Linked DNA regions of Luteolibacter sp. LG18. The protein of the gene in region 1 interacts with the protein of each later gene in a pairwise test. Links are inferred from orthologs where the notes say so. Each region holds a gene or a part of one and is shown on either strand. Other genes may lie near its edges.

Region 1 (7,426 bases):
GGCAATACCGTAACCGCGATGAGTAATATTAGATGCAGCATGCATCTCCCGTAATCGCTGTTTTACCTATTCAATTGCCTATGATCGGTAACTATTGGATTACCAATAAACAACCACAACAAACTGAAAATCAACATCACAACCCAATCCCCAAGCTATTCAGAAAACCACCTCCAGCGCAGACCGAAAAAAGTTGTCATCACATGCACAAAAACATTTCCCCAAACATTGATCCTTAGCACACGGTCCCGCCCGTGGATACATCCTCACATCCTGAAAACCCGGATCTACCGCTGGACGACGGGGATGTGCGTGCCATTGTCCGTCTGCTGGCGGAAGTGGCGACGGATCAAGGGCCGGTGAACCGCAAGCGCGAGCGCCTGATGGAAGGGCTGTGCCGCATGATCGAGGCCCAGGCCTGGGTCTGGGCCGCCGCACCCTCCCAGATCCCCGGGCAGCAGCCGGTCTATCTCTATCACCAGACGGGTGGTCTCCGCCCGGACCAGTTGCCACCCTATCTGATGGCGGTGGAGCATCCGGAAAGCGGCGAAATGACCATGCCCTTCATTCTGGAGTTGGAGGCCGGTGGCGGCCACCTGACCCGCCATCGCCAACAGATCGTCTCGGACGAGCGCTTCCGCGGCTCGTCGGTCGGCCAGTTATGGGAAGACGCCGGGCTCGGCCCGCTGATCCTCTCGTTCCGCCCGCTGGAACGCGGGGCGATGAGTTCGGTGGGCATCTATCGGAAACTGGATCAGCCGGCGTTCACCCAGCGCGAATCGAAGATTGCGCATATCTTGCTCTCGGAGGTCGATTGGCTGCACATCGAGGGGCTGCCGGTGGAGGAATCCCGGTCGCTGCCGGCCCTTTCCCCTCGCTGCCGGATGGTGTTCTCGCACCTCCTGCATGGCCGCTCGCGAAAGCAGATCGCCGCGGATCTCACGCTCTCCGTGCACACGGTGAACGACTACATCAAGACGCTGTTCTCCCACTTTGGCGTGCGCTCCACGCCGGAACTGCTTGCCCGCTTCCGGGTGGGAGATGGCCGGGATACCCCCTAGTTTTGGGGAATTGGCGATCCCGGCGGTTCCCGGTAGTTCCACCCACGCAGGTCGAGTGACCCGCCGAAACCCTCCGGCCCGGTGCTCATGACAGACAGCGGGTCGGGGGAAGGCGGCGGGCTTCCGGATGTTGCTGGCCAGCATTCCCCGGCAGGCCTACCTTCGGGCCGAGATGCCCGTTTTGTTCCTGATCGTCGCCTGCGCGCTGTGGGGCCTGAGTTTCCCCGTGGTGAAGGCGCTGCACTATGAGCAGACGCTCCGCATTCCGGAGGCTTCGAGCGCCTTCCTCGCGGCCTGGATGCAGGTCGGGCGGTTCGGGCTGGGCGCGCTGATCCTGCTGCCGCTGCTCCACCGCGTGCGGCCGACCCGCCGGGAACTCCGCCAAGGGCTGCTGCTCGCGCTGTGGGGCGGCTTTGGCATGGCGGTGCAGGCGGATGGGCTGGCCTACACGGCCGCCTCCACCTCCGCCTTCCTGACGCAGGCCTACTGCGTGATCCTACCGCTGTGGGCGTGCCTGCGGCTGCGCCAATGGCCGACCCTCCGGGTGGTCGGGGCCACCGTGCTGGTGATGATCGGCGGCGCGATCCTCGCCGGCCTGAAGCCCGGGGACCTGCGGCTGGGACGCGGCGAGATCGAGACACTGGTGGGCGCGTGCATTTTCACCTTCCAGATCCTGACGCTGGAAAACCCGCGCTACGACGGGAACCGCGGGCTGCCCGTGACCTTCGTGATGTGCACGGCCATCGCCCTCCTGTTCATCCCGATCGCGTGGCTGCTGGCCCCCACGTCCGGCGCAATGATCGCCGCGGGAGCCTCGTGGCCCGCGTTCGCGTTGGTGGCGGTACTGGCGTTGTTCTGCTCGGTGGGCGCCTACCTGTTGATGAATATCTGGCAGCCGCGCGTTTCCGCCACCGAGGCCGGACTGATCTACACCATCGAGCCGGTCTTCACCGCGGGCTATGCGCTGGCGCTGCCCGCGTGGCTCGGTGGGTTCGTGGGGGCTTCCTATCCGAATGAAACGCTGACCTTCTCGCTGGTGGCAGGCGGTTCCCTGATCCTCGCCGCAAACGTGCTGATGCAGTGGAGACGCCCGCCGCACGATCCGTCGATCGCGCCGGCACCTTAGTAGTAACAAGCATTCCTGCTTGTGCTACCTACAGCCCGATCGCCGCGCGCCAGGCCTCCGGCACGAAGAAATCGACCAGCAGCTTCACGTTCAGCACGATGATGATCGCCGCGGACACCCAGGCGAGGACCTTGATCCACAGCGGATTGGCGAAACGCCCCATCTTCACCTTGTCGCCGGTGAACATGAGCAGCGGCACCACCGCGAACCCGAGTTGCATCGAGAGGATCACCTGGCTCCAGATCAGCAGGTTGGTCGTCTGCTTTTCGCCGAACATCGCGATGATCACGACGGCCGGCACCACCGCGATGAGGCGGGTGATCAGGCGGCGCACCCATGGCTTGAGCCGGATGTTGAGGAAGCCCTCCATCACGATCTGCCCGGCGAGCGTGCCGGTAAGCGTGGAGTTCTGGCCGCTGGCGAGCAGCGCCACGGCGAAGAGCGTGCTGGCCACCCCGACGCCCAGCACCGGGCTGAGCAACTGATAGGCCTCCTGGATCTCCGCCACCTCGTGCATGCCCTTCGAATGGAAGGCCGCGGCCGCGAGGATGAGGATGCCGCCGTTGATGAAGAGGGCGAACATCAGCGCGCCGGTGGAATCGATGGTCGCATACTTGATCGCCTCCGCCCGGCCCTCGTCAGTGCGTTGGAAATCGCGTGTCTGTACGATCGCGCTGTGGAGGTAGAGGTTGTGCGGCATCACCGTGGCTCCGAGGATGCCGATGGCCACGAAGAGCATCTCCTTGTTGTGCAGCAGCTCGGCGGAGGGCGCGAACCCGCGGGCGATGCCGCCGAGGTCCGGCTTCGAGAAAATCATTTCCGCCGCGAAGCAGCCGCCGATGGTCAGGATCAGCGTGATGACCAGCGCCTCCACGTAGCGGAAGCCCTTGTTCTGCAGCAGCATCACGATCATCACGTCCGCGACCGTGATCACGCAGCCCGTCACCAGCGGGATGCCGAAGAGCAATTGCAGGCCGATGGCCGAACCGATCACCTCCGCCAGGTCACACGCGGCGATCGCGGCCTCGCACAGCACCCACAGCGCCCATGCCACCGGCTTCGGGTAATGGTCGCGGCAGGCCTGGGCCAGATCGCGGCCCGTCACCACGCCCAGCTTCACGCACAGGTGCTGGAGCAGGATCGCCATCAGGTTCGAGATCAGGATGACGGAGAGCAGCGTGTAGCCGAACTTCGCGCCGCCCGCGAGGTCGGTCGCCCAGTTGCCCGGGTCCATGTAGCCGACCGAAACGAGGAAACCCGGACCGGCGAAGGCGAGCAACTTCCGCCACCACGAGGCGTTCTGCGGCACGCGGATCGAGCGGAAGACCTCCGGCAAGCTCTCCCGGCCCTGATGGCGCCAGCCCCGGCCTCGGCACGGGGTATCTTCACGACTGGTGGAATCGGTGTCGAAGGTGGCGGCCGGATCGGACATGACGCTGGGGACTTCTTACCCCTGAAAATTTACGGATCAACCCCATATTTTAGCCGAAGCTAAAATTCATAACCGAGGAAAGGAGAACCGAGCCCCTCTTTCCTCCCGTTTGTCGGCAGAATTGCCCATGAAGAAGAGGTTGAAATGACCGCGGCAGCTGCTCCGTTTGGTGGCCGTTCCTTTTTTGTATCACCGCCTTCTCGTCATGCGTTTTGCACTCCCACTCCTCGTTCTTGCCACCGTTCTGCCCGGACTCGCCGCCGATCCCTCTCCGCTGGTCATCCCGAAACCGGTGGCCCTGACCCGGGACACCGGAAACTTCACCCTCACCCCGCAGACGGTGATCGTGGCGGACGCCGCCAGCCAACCGGCGGCGAAGATCCTCGCGGCCCAGCTCTTCAAGGCCACCGGCCAGCGCCTCGCCATCCAGCCGCAGGCCACCGGCCCCGCCATCACCCTGCGCGTGGAAGGTTCCGCCGCCCCGGGCAACGAGGCCTACAAGCTCGCCGTCACCGCCGCCGGAGCCACCATCACCGCCCCGGCCTACGCGGGCGTCTTCAATGGCGTGCAGACGCTGCTCCAGCTCCTGCCGCCCGCCGTTTACTCGGACCATGAGGTCACCGGCCAGGCGTGGACGATTCCGGCGGTGCGCGTCGACGACCAGCCGTCCTACCCGTGGCGCGGCATGATGCTCGATTCCTCCCGCTACTTTTTCGACAAGGCCTTCGTGCTCCGTTACCTGGATATCATGGCGGCGCACAAACTCAACGTGCTGCACTTCCACCTGATCGACGACGCCGGCTGGCGGCTGGAGATTAAGAAGTATCCCAAGCTCACCGAGATCGGAGCCTTCCGCGGCGAGGGGCCGAACCGCCAGGGCGGCTTCTACACCCAGGACGACATCCGCGAGATCGTGAAGTACGCCGCGGATCGTAATATCACCGTGGTCCCGGAGCTGGAGCTGCCCGCCCACACGCTCTCTGCCATCGCCGCCTACCCGTGGCTGTCCTGCACCGGTAAGGAGCAGAAGGTTCCCGCCGTCCACTTCATCTCGGACGACCTCTACTGCGCGGGCAAGGCGACGACGTGGCAGTTCCTCCACGACGTGCTCGACGAGATGTGCACGCTCTTCCCCTCCACCTACATCCACATCGGCGGCGACGAGGCGAAGTATCCGAAGTGGAAGTCCTGCCCGGATTGCCAGAAGAAGATGAAGGAGCTCGGGCTGAAGAGCGAACACGAGCTCCAGGGCTGGATGACCACCGAGGTGGAGAATTACCTGAAGAAGAAAGGCCGCCAGATCCTCGGCTGGGACGAGATCCTCGGCTGCGGCGTGTCCACCACCGCGGGCCTGATGCCGTGGCACGACCCGAAGGCCGTGACCGAAGGAGCGAAGCGGGGCAACCCGTTGGTGCTCGCGCTCACCGACCGCTGCTACTTCGACGTGCCGGAAAGCAAGGAGCCCGGCGAGGTGCCCGGCGCGGGCTGGCTGCCGCCGATTTCCCTCCAGCAGGCCTACGACTGGCACCCCACCCCGGCGGGCCTCACCCCGCAGCAGGAAAAGACCGTGCTCGGTGCCGAGGGCTGCCTGTGGAGCGACCAGTTCCTGCACAAGCCCTTCCTCGCCGATACCACGCCCTTCGATGAGAACCGCTCGGCGCGTTACCTGGAGTATCTCATGCTACCCCGCGCCGCCGCCCTGGCCGAAGTGACGTGGACGCCGAAGGCCGGCCGCGATTGGAAGGACTTCTCCGCCCGCATGGCCCGCCAGTATGCCCGCTACGCCGCCGCCGGATGGAACCACCGCCTGCCGATCCCGCAGGTGACCTTCGCCAAAGGCAGCGATGGCAAGCTCACCGCCACCGCCGTTTCCCAGGTGGAAGGCGGCGGCATCCGCTACACCACCGATGGCAATTGGCCGCTCGCCTACTCCCCCGCCTACACGAAGCCCGTGACCGTGGAGAAGGAATCCGACTTCCGCGCCGTGGCGGTGAACTCGGACGGCCACATCAGCCTGCCGTTCCAAGCGAAGGCCGCGGACAACCGCTTCGCGAAATCCGGCGAACCCATCGGCGAGTGGAAGTCCGGCAAGGTCGGCGACCGCAAGCCGCTCACCGTCGAGTTCGACGCCACCGGCAAGATCAACCAGGCGGGCACCTACGAGGTCACCTTCCAGTTCACCGGCGGCAAGCAGCGCCTCGACATCGATTCGGTGGAGGTCTTCCTCAACCAGGACAGCGTGGCGAAAGACATCCACCACGGCACCACCGGCGCAACGAACGACAAGAACGTCTATCGTCTCAAGATCGACCGCTACGAAACCGGCGCCGCCTTCAAGATCCGCGCCGCCATCTACGGCGACGAAGGCAGCGACTCCAACGGGGTCGTGTTGTTGAAGAAGGCTCAGTAGCACAAGCATTCCTTGCTTGTGAGCCCTCGCGGCGGAGCACGGGGGGCTCGCTCGAATCAGCCGAGCGAGCCATCCGTGCCAAGGAGCAGGGACATTCCTGTCCCGTTTTCAAATCGATACCCAGCTTCGCTGGCAAGAGTTCAAAGAACGGGACAGGAATGTCCCTACTCCTTGATCAAAGAATCGATCCCGGCGCGTAGGCTGCGGCCCGCGGGTGGGCGGCTTCGATCGCGCTGACGGGGCGTTGCTCTCGCCCTCCGCCACGACCGCCGGAGCCCAATTCGCCGAAGCCTTGGCCACCGACGACCACGCGGCAATGGGCCTCGTCATCCTCACCAATGACGAACAATCCGCGGACCTGCCCGGCTACGCGAACCTGTGTGACGTTCTGTAGCACACGCATTCCTGCTTGTGAGCCCTCGCAGCGGAGCGTGTGGGGAACGCACGGGCCATCAAAACGGTCCGCTCCCCACACCCACAAACAAGAATGTTTGTGCTACTTACAGAATCGATCCCGGCGCGTAGGCCGCGGCCTGGGGGTGGGCGGCTTCGATCGCGCTGACGGCGGCGGCGAAGGCGGCCACTTGGGCGCGCGCGGCACCGGCGTTGCTCTCGCCCTCCGCCACGATGGCGGCGAGCTGTTCGCCGGTGAGCGGGATTCGCTCGTCGCCCGCGAGGCGGACGACCAGATCGTTCACCGTGGTCTTGCCGACGCGCAGGTCGTTCACCGTGGCCACGGCGTGCTCCTTGATCGCCTTGTGCGCGGTTTCGCGGCCGACACCGGCCTTCACCGCTTCCATCATGATGGTGGTGGTCATCAGGAACGGCAGGTAGTGGGCGTTCTCCTTTGCGATGACCGCCGGGTAGGCGTCCATCTGATCGAGGATGGTGAGGAAGGTTTCGAAGAGGCCATCGAGCGCGAAGAACGCGTCCGGCAGCATCACGCGGCGGACCACGGAGCAGGACACGTCGCCCTCGTTCCACTGGTCGCCCGCGAGGCCGCCGGCCATGGCGAGGTAGCCCTTCAGGATCACGTGGAAGCCGTTCACTCGCTCGCACGAGCGGGAGTTCATCTTGTGCGGCATGGCGCTCGATCCGGTCTGGCCGGGCGCGAAGCCCTCGCTGGCGGTCTCGTGGCCGGCCATCAGACGCAGCGTCTTCGAGAACGACGACGGGCCGCTGGCGAGGTCCGTGAGCACGGACACCACGCGGAAATCGAGCGAGCGCGGATAAACCTGGCCGACATTCGTCCACACCGCCGGGATGCCGAGGTGGGAGACGACCTTTTTCTCCAGGTCCGCCACCTTCGCGGCATCGCCTTCGAACAGGGAAAGCTGGTCCATCTGCGTGCCGACCGCGCCCTTCAGGCCGCGCACCGGGTAGCGGGCGATCACGTC
Region 2 (7,311 bases), 470 kb from region 1 along the record:
CACCGTGTAAATGGTGCCGCCGGTGGCGGGGGTGTAGTACAACCGGAACCGCACCCGCAGGATGCCCGAGGTCGGGAGGTCGAGCGAAGCGCTGGTGAAGGCCGCGTCGAGGTTGTTGGTGCCATTGTATTGAAGCGTGTTGAGCACGCTCCAGGTCACGCCCCCGTCCAGGGACGTCTCGACGTTCATGAACATGTTCGCGGTCATCTGCCCGCGCTTGTAGGCGAAGTTCAGCTTCGCGCCGGAAGCCAGAACGATGTCGCGGTCGATCTCGAAGCTCTGGTCCGGAGCCCCACCCACGACCGGGTCGTAGGACGTGGGAATCGTGAGGCGGAAGGACTTCGCGCCAGTATTGTGATAGGTCGTCGCGATCAGCGGGGCGGCGGCACCATTGGTGGTGCGGTCGATCACCTTCGGCGCGGGCGAGTCCTCCGCCCCCTCCGTCCAGGTGGCCGGCTGGACCTTGAAGCAGCCGACCTCCACTGCGTCCGAAAAATCGGGACGGGCGAAGAAGTAGTTGGTGGATCCCGTGGCCGGTGGCGTGGCCGAGCCCGAAACGATCAGCGAATCCGTGAGCTTCTCCGGATTCATGAGCGTCACCGAGTAGGTGTAGGAGCCCACATGCCCGCTGGGGATGTCGAAGTTGGAGACCTTCACCTTGAAGGTGGTGTCGGAATTGACCGCCTTCACGGCGGCCGCCGCCGGCACCTGCCAGACGATGGAATTGTCCCCGTAGCCGGATGTGATCGAGAACACACCCCAGCCCGCGGCCGGCGCGATTTCCACGTCGTTCGCGTCATACATCTGCACGGTGGTCTGCGCCGTGAAGGTCGCGCCGGGATACGAAAGCGACCAGTAAGGGCTGTTCAGTGGTGCCGGGAAATAGCCAGCGGCCGGATAGGGCACGTAGCGGGCAGCGGCCCCGGTGTCGGACTCCCCCGAAATCTGGGCGACGTAGAGGGTATTGGTGGGGGCCTTCGGACCGCCGGACTGCTCGGTCTTCAGGCCCGGGGTGTCACCGGTGGCGAAATTCGTGGACTGCACGCGGAGCAGCCAGCGGCGGTGGCCGACGGCCGTGTTCCAGGTCGACACACCAGCGGCATCCTCGCGCATGTAGGCATCGATCGCACCCGGGCCGAAGAAGCCATTGGCGAGGTTTCCGTAATGGTTGCCATTCCATGCCACCGCGGACCAACCGGTCAGGTTCGAAGCCGGCGAATGATTCATCGCGCTCGATCCATTCCGCGCGATGAGCATGGCGGAAGCCTGCGCGGCGGTCGACTTGAGCGTGCTCAAGGACGGGGCAGCGGCATCACCGGCGGTGTAGGCGATGGTGGAGGAAGTATTGAGCTGGGCGGAAGCCGGCACCTTGCAGAGGGCGCGCACGAAGTTCACCCGCCTCTCGACATCATCGGAAAAAGCCGCCGCCACCGTCCCGGGAGCGCCGGTGGTGTAGCTACCGGTCCAACCAATGCGGCTTTCATATCCCTCCGACGCCTTGTAGACCGACTGCCAGAACGACACCACGTCGTTGCGCTGGGTGGTGTCCACCGAATAGCCATCCGTGCCGGGGGCCGCGCCATTGCCGGTCCATGCCTGCGCCGCCGGTATCCACCCCAATCCCAGAGCCAATCCGAGCCATCCGCCGCGCACGAAATTCATGCGGGCTTCTAGAAGGTCGCAGCCGCCTAATCAATAGCAGTTAGGCCTTCAGGCAAACTCGTAACGGAGGGCAGATAGTGCAAAAAGCGCCGCCGTCTCCGTCCTCAGCACCGTCGGCCCGAGCGTGACCGGCTTGAAATCGACCCCCAGCGCGGCGGCGGTTTCCTCCGGAGTGAAATCCCCCTCCGGCCCCACCAACGTGGTCACCACCGGCACCTCGCCCGCGCCACGGACCACATGACGCATCTCGCGAGCGCCCGGAGCCAACGAGGCGATCAGGCGCAGCCCCTCCGGCGGAGCCGCCAGCCACTTCATGAAATCCAACGGTTCGGCGACCTCCGGCAGGAAGTCGGTGCCGCACTGCTTGCAGGCTTCCAGCGCCACCCGCCGCCACTTGTCCGCCTTGCCATCGCCTGGCTGGACGATCGTGCGCCGGGTCACCAGCGGCTGGATCGCGGCCACACCGAGCTCAACGGCCTTTTGGACGACGAGGTCCATCGTCTTGCCCTTCGGAATGGCGATCGCCAGCACCATGGCGGGCTGCATCCGCGGCAGGGTCCGGGTTTCACCCAGCGCGAGGCCCACCCGGTCCCGGGCCACCTCACGGACCACGGCCTCGGCGCGGCGGCCACGGCCATCGAACACCGTCACCGTGTCACCGGCGCGGATGCGAAGCACCTGCGAGAGATGCTTCGCCTCGTCTCCGGCCAGCCACGCCTCCTCGTTCCACGAGTCCGGGGAAAGATAGAAGCGCGCCATGGCCGGGGCGGGATCAGAGATCAAAGAAACGCCGGGCCTTCTGGAAGAAGGACTCCTGCATCGGGGAATTCTGCTCGCCGATGGACTCCGAGAATGCGCGCAGCTTGTCCTGCTGCTCGCTGCTCAGTCTCGTCGGCACCTCCACCTGGGCCTTCACGTGGAGATCGCCACGGCGGCCTCCGGAAAGCGCCGGCATCCCCTTGTCGCGGAGCCGGAACACCGTGCCTCCCTGCGTGCCCGCGGGGATCTTGATCGAGGACTGGCCATCGAGCGTCGGAATTCTCAGCTCGCCGCCGAGCGCCGCCGTGCTGAACGGCAGCGGCACCTCGCAGAACAGGTCGGAGCCATCGCGTTCGAAAACGTCGTGATCCTTCACATGGAGGAAGACGTAGAGGTCGCCCCCCGCGCCGCCGCGGACGCCCGCGTCACCGTTGCCGGAGGAACGCAAGCGGGTGCCGGTGTCGACGCCGGCCGGGATGCGGATCTTGATCCGGCTGTCCCGCTGGACACGGCCCTCGCCCTTGCAGGAACCGCAGGGATCGGACACCACCTCGCCCGCGCCACGGCATTCCGGGCAGGTCGATTGCTGGATGAAAATGCCGGCCTGGCGGGCCACCACGCCGCGGCCACCGCAAGTCGTGCACGGGCGGGTGCCGCCGCTGCCCTTCGAACCGGTGGAGTGGCAGGTGTCGCAGCCGTTGAAACGCTCGATCTCCAGCTCCTTCTCGACGCCGCGGGCGGCCTCTTCAAGGGAGATTTCCAGATCGTAGCGCAGGTCGCTGCCGCGCTGCTTGCTGCCCTTCTGGCGGCGGCCACCGCCACCCCCGAAGAACTCCTCGAAGCCGCCACCGAAGGCGGAGCCAAAGACCTGCGAGAACAGGTCCATCGGATCGTGGAAACCACCACCGCCGCCGAAGCCGCCGCCACCAAAACCACCTCCACCGCCGAAGGCGGCATGGCCGTAGCGGTCGTACGCGGCGCGCTTGTCGACATCGCTCAGGGCCTCGTAGGCCTCGCCGAGCTCCTTGAACTTGTCTTCGGCCTCCTTGTCCCCCGGGTTTTTATCCGGGTGGAATTTCACCGCCAGTTTGCGGTAGGCCTTCTTGATCTCCTCCTGCGAGGCATCCCGGGCCACTCCCAGGATCTCGTAATAGTCACGTTTATCGGACATGGTGGACATGGCTGGGGCTCCTCAGGCGCTAGGGGCTTTCGAAACGACGACGCTGGCGGGGCGCAGCAGGCGGTCGCGCAGGCGGAACCCGCGGCGTGTCACACGCAGCACCCGGCCTTCCGGCACCTCCGCGCTTTCCTCCTCGGTGACAGCGTCGTGGAGGTTCGGATCGAAGTCCTTCCCTTCCGCCGGAATTTCCTCCACGCCCTGCGAGGCGAGGAAGTCGGAGAGCTGGCGGCGCACCATGTCCATGCCGATGTAGATCATCGAGCCTTGGTCCTTGGAGGCGGCCATCATGCCCATTTCAAAGTTGTCGATCACCGGCAGCAGCTCCTCCAGCAGGCGCTGGTTGGCGTAGCGGAGGGCGTCCTCGCGCTCGCGGGCGGCGCGCTTGCGGTAGTTCTCCAGGTCGGCGGCGGTGCGGACCGCCACTTCCTTCCACTTCGCGGCTTCCGCCTCGAGCTGCTCCCAGGGATCCAGCTCCGCCGCTTCGGCAGCGACGTCCGGGGTCGCGGCGGGGGCGTCTTCGAGGACCTCCGTTTCGGCTGCGGCCTTGTCGTTGTCGGAATTCATGGCGCTACCTGTATCGACGCCAGCCCCCGCGTCAACCCCCGGGCGGCACTGAAAAAAAGGCCGCCGCCCCTCGCGGGACGGCGGCCGGTGTCACGAATCCAAGAAGTTGGATCAGAAATTGTAGTTCAGACCGATCGAACCGCCGTGGCTATCCAGGCCCTCGCTCTCCGTGGAGATCTCCCCGCGGTAGCCGATGTCCAGGATCAGCGCCGGAGTCAGGCTGATGCCCGTGCCCGCCGTCAGCAAGATCGCCGAATTCAGCTCCGGACCCACCACCGAGAACGGAGCACCGTTCGGCAGGGTGGCCAGCGCGGTGTTCCCGCCGTCCTCGAACTCATGGGCATAGGCTGCCGAGGCGTAGGGACTGAAGCGCCCGCAGGCACCCTTGATCCGGTAGCCGATCAGCCCGCGCAGCGAGTCCACGCTGTAGCTGCTGATGCCGATCGGGAACGGGCCACCGGCGGTGAAGCCGTCCGCATCGATGTTCTGGTACTCCACGCCCGCGAATGGACCGTGTTTGAAGGAACCAGCATCGAAGGTGTAGCCGACGGTCCACAGCGCCTGCACGCTGTTGGCATCGAAGTTGGCGCCGCTGGCTCCCACCAGCACGCCGCCGAGCGAGCGCGAGGCATCGATGCTGTGATTGCCGTAGCCGACGAGCGCGTCCGAGTACCAGCCGGTGGAGCCGCCGAGCGTGGCGTAAATCGCGCCGCGCAGGCTGTCGATATCCGAGCTGCCGCCGGTGTAATCGAGATCGCTCTTCGAGCCATTGAGCAGCGCGCCGATCACGAAGTTCGGCGAAACGCGGTAGTCGATGCCCACGGTGAACGCGGAGACGTTGCCATCGTAATCCGAGAGCGAGGTCGGGCCGCTGTAGTCCTGCCAGTCATAGGACAGGCCGCCCCAGACATTGAACGGACCGCTGGAGGAAACCGACGCCGGAGCCGAGGGAGCCATGCCACCCTTCGCGCTGACCTGGGTGCGATAGAGGCCGCCGCCTTCATCGCTGTCCCGCAGGCCCGCGAGGCGGTCGCCGATCTGGCGGTGCAGCGTGTAATCGCTGTTCACCACGGAGGCGGTGAGGGCCAGGTAGGTGGACGGATCGATCGCGGCGAGGCTGGCCTGCACCGTGGCGAGGTTCGAGTAATCGAGCGCCGCGATGAAGTCCTGCACCAGCGGGTTCGGGGTATTCACCGAGGCGTCCAGGGCCGCGCCGAGCGAGGCCTGGTTCGGAGTGATGCCCGGCAGGCCGGCGAAGTTGTGCTGCACGGTGAGCACGATGTTCGTCCCGCCATCCGCCAGCGCGGCGGTGGTGAAGAAATTCGTGAGCACGGTGGTGGTGGCGTTCGCGCCGCTCTCACTGGCGAAGAACGGGCCGCTGTCCACGATGTTGCCGTTGAACTGCACGCCGAGCGCTCCCATCGTGCCGAAGTTCACGATGCCGGAGGCGCTGTCGACCACCGTGTAGGTGCCGTTGCCGATCGCCTGGTTGATGTTGGTGGCGGCGATGCGGATGTTCGCGCCGTTCACGTTGTAGGTGTTCGCACCGGTCTGGACGATGAGGTCGCTGTTGACACCGTTGTTCACGGCGGTCTGCGGGGCCACGTCCCAGCGGATGAACGATCCCGGGCTGTGGGTCACGTTGCCGGTCAGATTGAGCTGGCCGATCGCGTTGGTCGGCACGGCATCGAGCGTGATCGGCACGCTGCCCGCGCTGAAGCCGCCGGCGGTGAGGGCGATGTTCGCGTCCCAGGTGCCGGTGCCGCCGAGGGCGGAACCGCCGGCGTTGATGGTGGCTTGGGAGGTGGTGTTGCCATCGACCGGGCCGTTGATGTAGAGCCCGCCGCCGGTGATGTTCACGGTGTTGACGTTGGCTCCACCGTTGAGGAAGGCGACGCCGGCATTCGACTTGTTGATGGTCTCGGTGAAGGAAACCAGGCCGGTCACCCGGATCGTCGCGCCGCCGATCGCCGTCTGGCCGTTGATCAGGTTGAGCGTGTCGTTGCCGAGGCCCATGTTGATCGCGCCGTTGACGAGCGAGCTGGAGGCCCCGGAGGTCAGGTTGATGATATCCGCACCGCCGCGGGTGATGATCGCGCCGGTGACCGTGGAACCGGAGTTCAGGTTCAGCGTGTCGATGCCGCTGATCGCGCCATCAATGGCGGTGCCCCCGGTGCCGGTGATGGTGGAGGAGTTTGTCAGCGAGAACGTGCCCCCGCCCGCGAAGGCCTGGATACCCGTGGTGCCGCTGATCGAGCCGGTGTTCGTCACCGTGGAGTTGTCGCTGACGCGCACGCCGTCGCCGGTGCCGCCGGTGATGGTGCCGTTGTTGACGACGGTGGCGGAATCATCGAGCCAGACGCCGGCGACCGTGCCGCTGATCGTGGCCCCGAGGTTGTTCGTCACCGAACCGCTGTCCTGGGCGTGGACCCCGTCGCCGCCGTTGCCGGTGACCGAGCCGCTGTTGTTCAAGATCAGCGAATTCTGGGCGTTGATGCCGCCGACGCTGCCGGTGATCGAGGCCGTGCTATCGTTGATGATGTTCGCGGAATCCAAGGCGAGGATACCGTTGCCACCGTTGCCGGTGATCGTGCCGAGCGAGGTGTTGGTGACTATCAAACCGTTGCCTCCGCTGACGCCGTGGACACTGCCGGTGATCGATCCGCCGGCGATGGGAAGCGAGGTGAGCACATCGTAGGTGGTGAGGGTATTGACGGTCGAACCGTTTCCGGCGACCACGCCGCTGCCGCCGTTGCCGGTGATCGAGCCATAGGTGAGCACGTCCGAGTTGGCACCCACCACGACGCCATTCGCCGCACCGGTGATCGTGGCGCCGAGATAGTTCGTCAGAAGCGCATCCCCGCCCACGTTGACACCGTCGCCGCCGAAACCCGCATTGCCGGTGATCGAGGAGTAGTTGTCGATGAGGGCATTTCCAACCACCACCACCCCGCTGACGCCGGAGATCGTGCCGCGGTTCGTCAGCGAGTTCAGGGCTCCACCGACGCGGATGCCATTGCCAAAGCCATCGGCATTGAAGTCGCCTTGGATGATTCCGCCGAGGTTATTGGTGATCGTCGTGGCATTGCCGGTGACGAAGATGCCGGTGTTGTCACCGCGGATCAGGGAGCTGTTCGTGAGCGTGC

Evidence for each region. Proteins that work in one complex are often made in the same cells at the same time.
Region 2: the proteins of llg_RS10340 (region 1) and grpE interact in binary tests that used the Escherichia coli proteins (3 or more experiments, as listed by UniProt). The link is inferred for Luteolibacter sp. LG18 from one-to-one orthologs.

What each region holds. Positions count from the first base shown.
Region 1 is NZ_AP024600.1:2,469,721-2,477,146, reverse strand. What follows is about bases 1,418-4,284. They hold llg_RS10340 (Nramp family divalent metal transporter), read right to left. Parts: upstream 3,620-4,284; coding sequence 2,216-3,619; downstream 1,418-2,215. Other genes in these bases: llg_RS10335 (family 20 glycosylhydrolase), read left to right, coding at 3,825-4,284; llg_RS10345 (DMT family transporter), read left to right, coding at 1,418-2,187. Also shown: llg_RS10350 (LuxR C-terminal-related transcriptional regulator), read left to right, coding at 255-1,061; more of llg_RS10345, read left to right, coding at 1,234-1,417; more of llg_RS10335, read left to right, coding at 4,285-6,029; llg_RS10330 (hypothetical protein), read left to right, coding at 6,244-6,423; purB (adenylosuccinate lyase), read right to left, coding at 6,530-7,426. UniProt on the Escherichia coli protein: H(+)-stimulated, divalent metal cation uptake system. Involved in manganese and iron uptake. Can also transport cadmium, cobalt, zinc and to a lesser extent nickel and copper. Involved in response to reactive oxygen.
Region 2 is NZ_AP024600.1:2,004,312-2,011,622, reverse strand. Bases 2,390-5,141 are described here. They hold grpE (nucleotide exchange factor GrpE), read right to left. Parts: upstream 4,166-5,141; coding sequence 3,614-4,165; downstream 2,390-3,613. Other genes in these bases: llg_RS08380 (autotransporter domain-containing protein), read right to left, coding at 4,277-5,141; dnaJ (molecular chaperone DnaJ), read right to left, coding at 2,435-3,592; llg_RS08395 (RsmE family RNA methyltransferase), read right to left, coding at 2,390-2,421. Also shown: llg_RS08400 (hypothetical protein), read right to left, coding at 1-1,662; more of llg_RS08395, read right to left, coding at 1,711-2,389; more of llg_RS08380, read right to left, coding at 5,142-7,311. UniProt on the Escherichia coli protein: Participates actively in the response to hyperosmotic and heat shock by preventing the aggregation of stress-denatured proteins, in association with DnaK and GrpE. It is the nucleotide exchange factor for DnaK and may function as a thermosensor.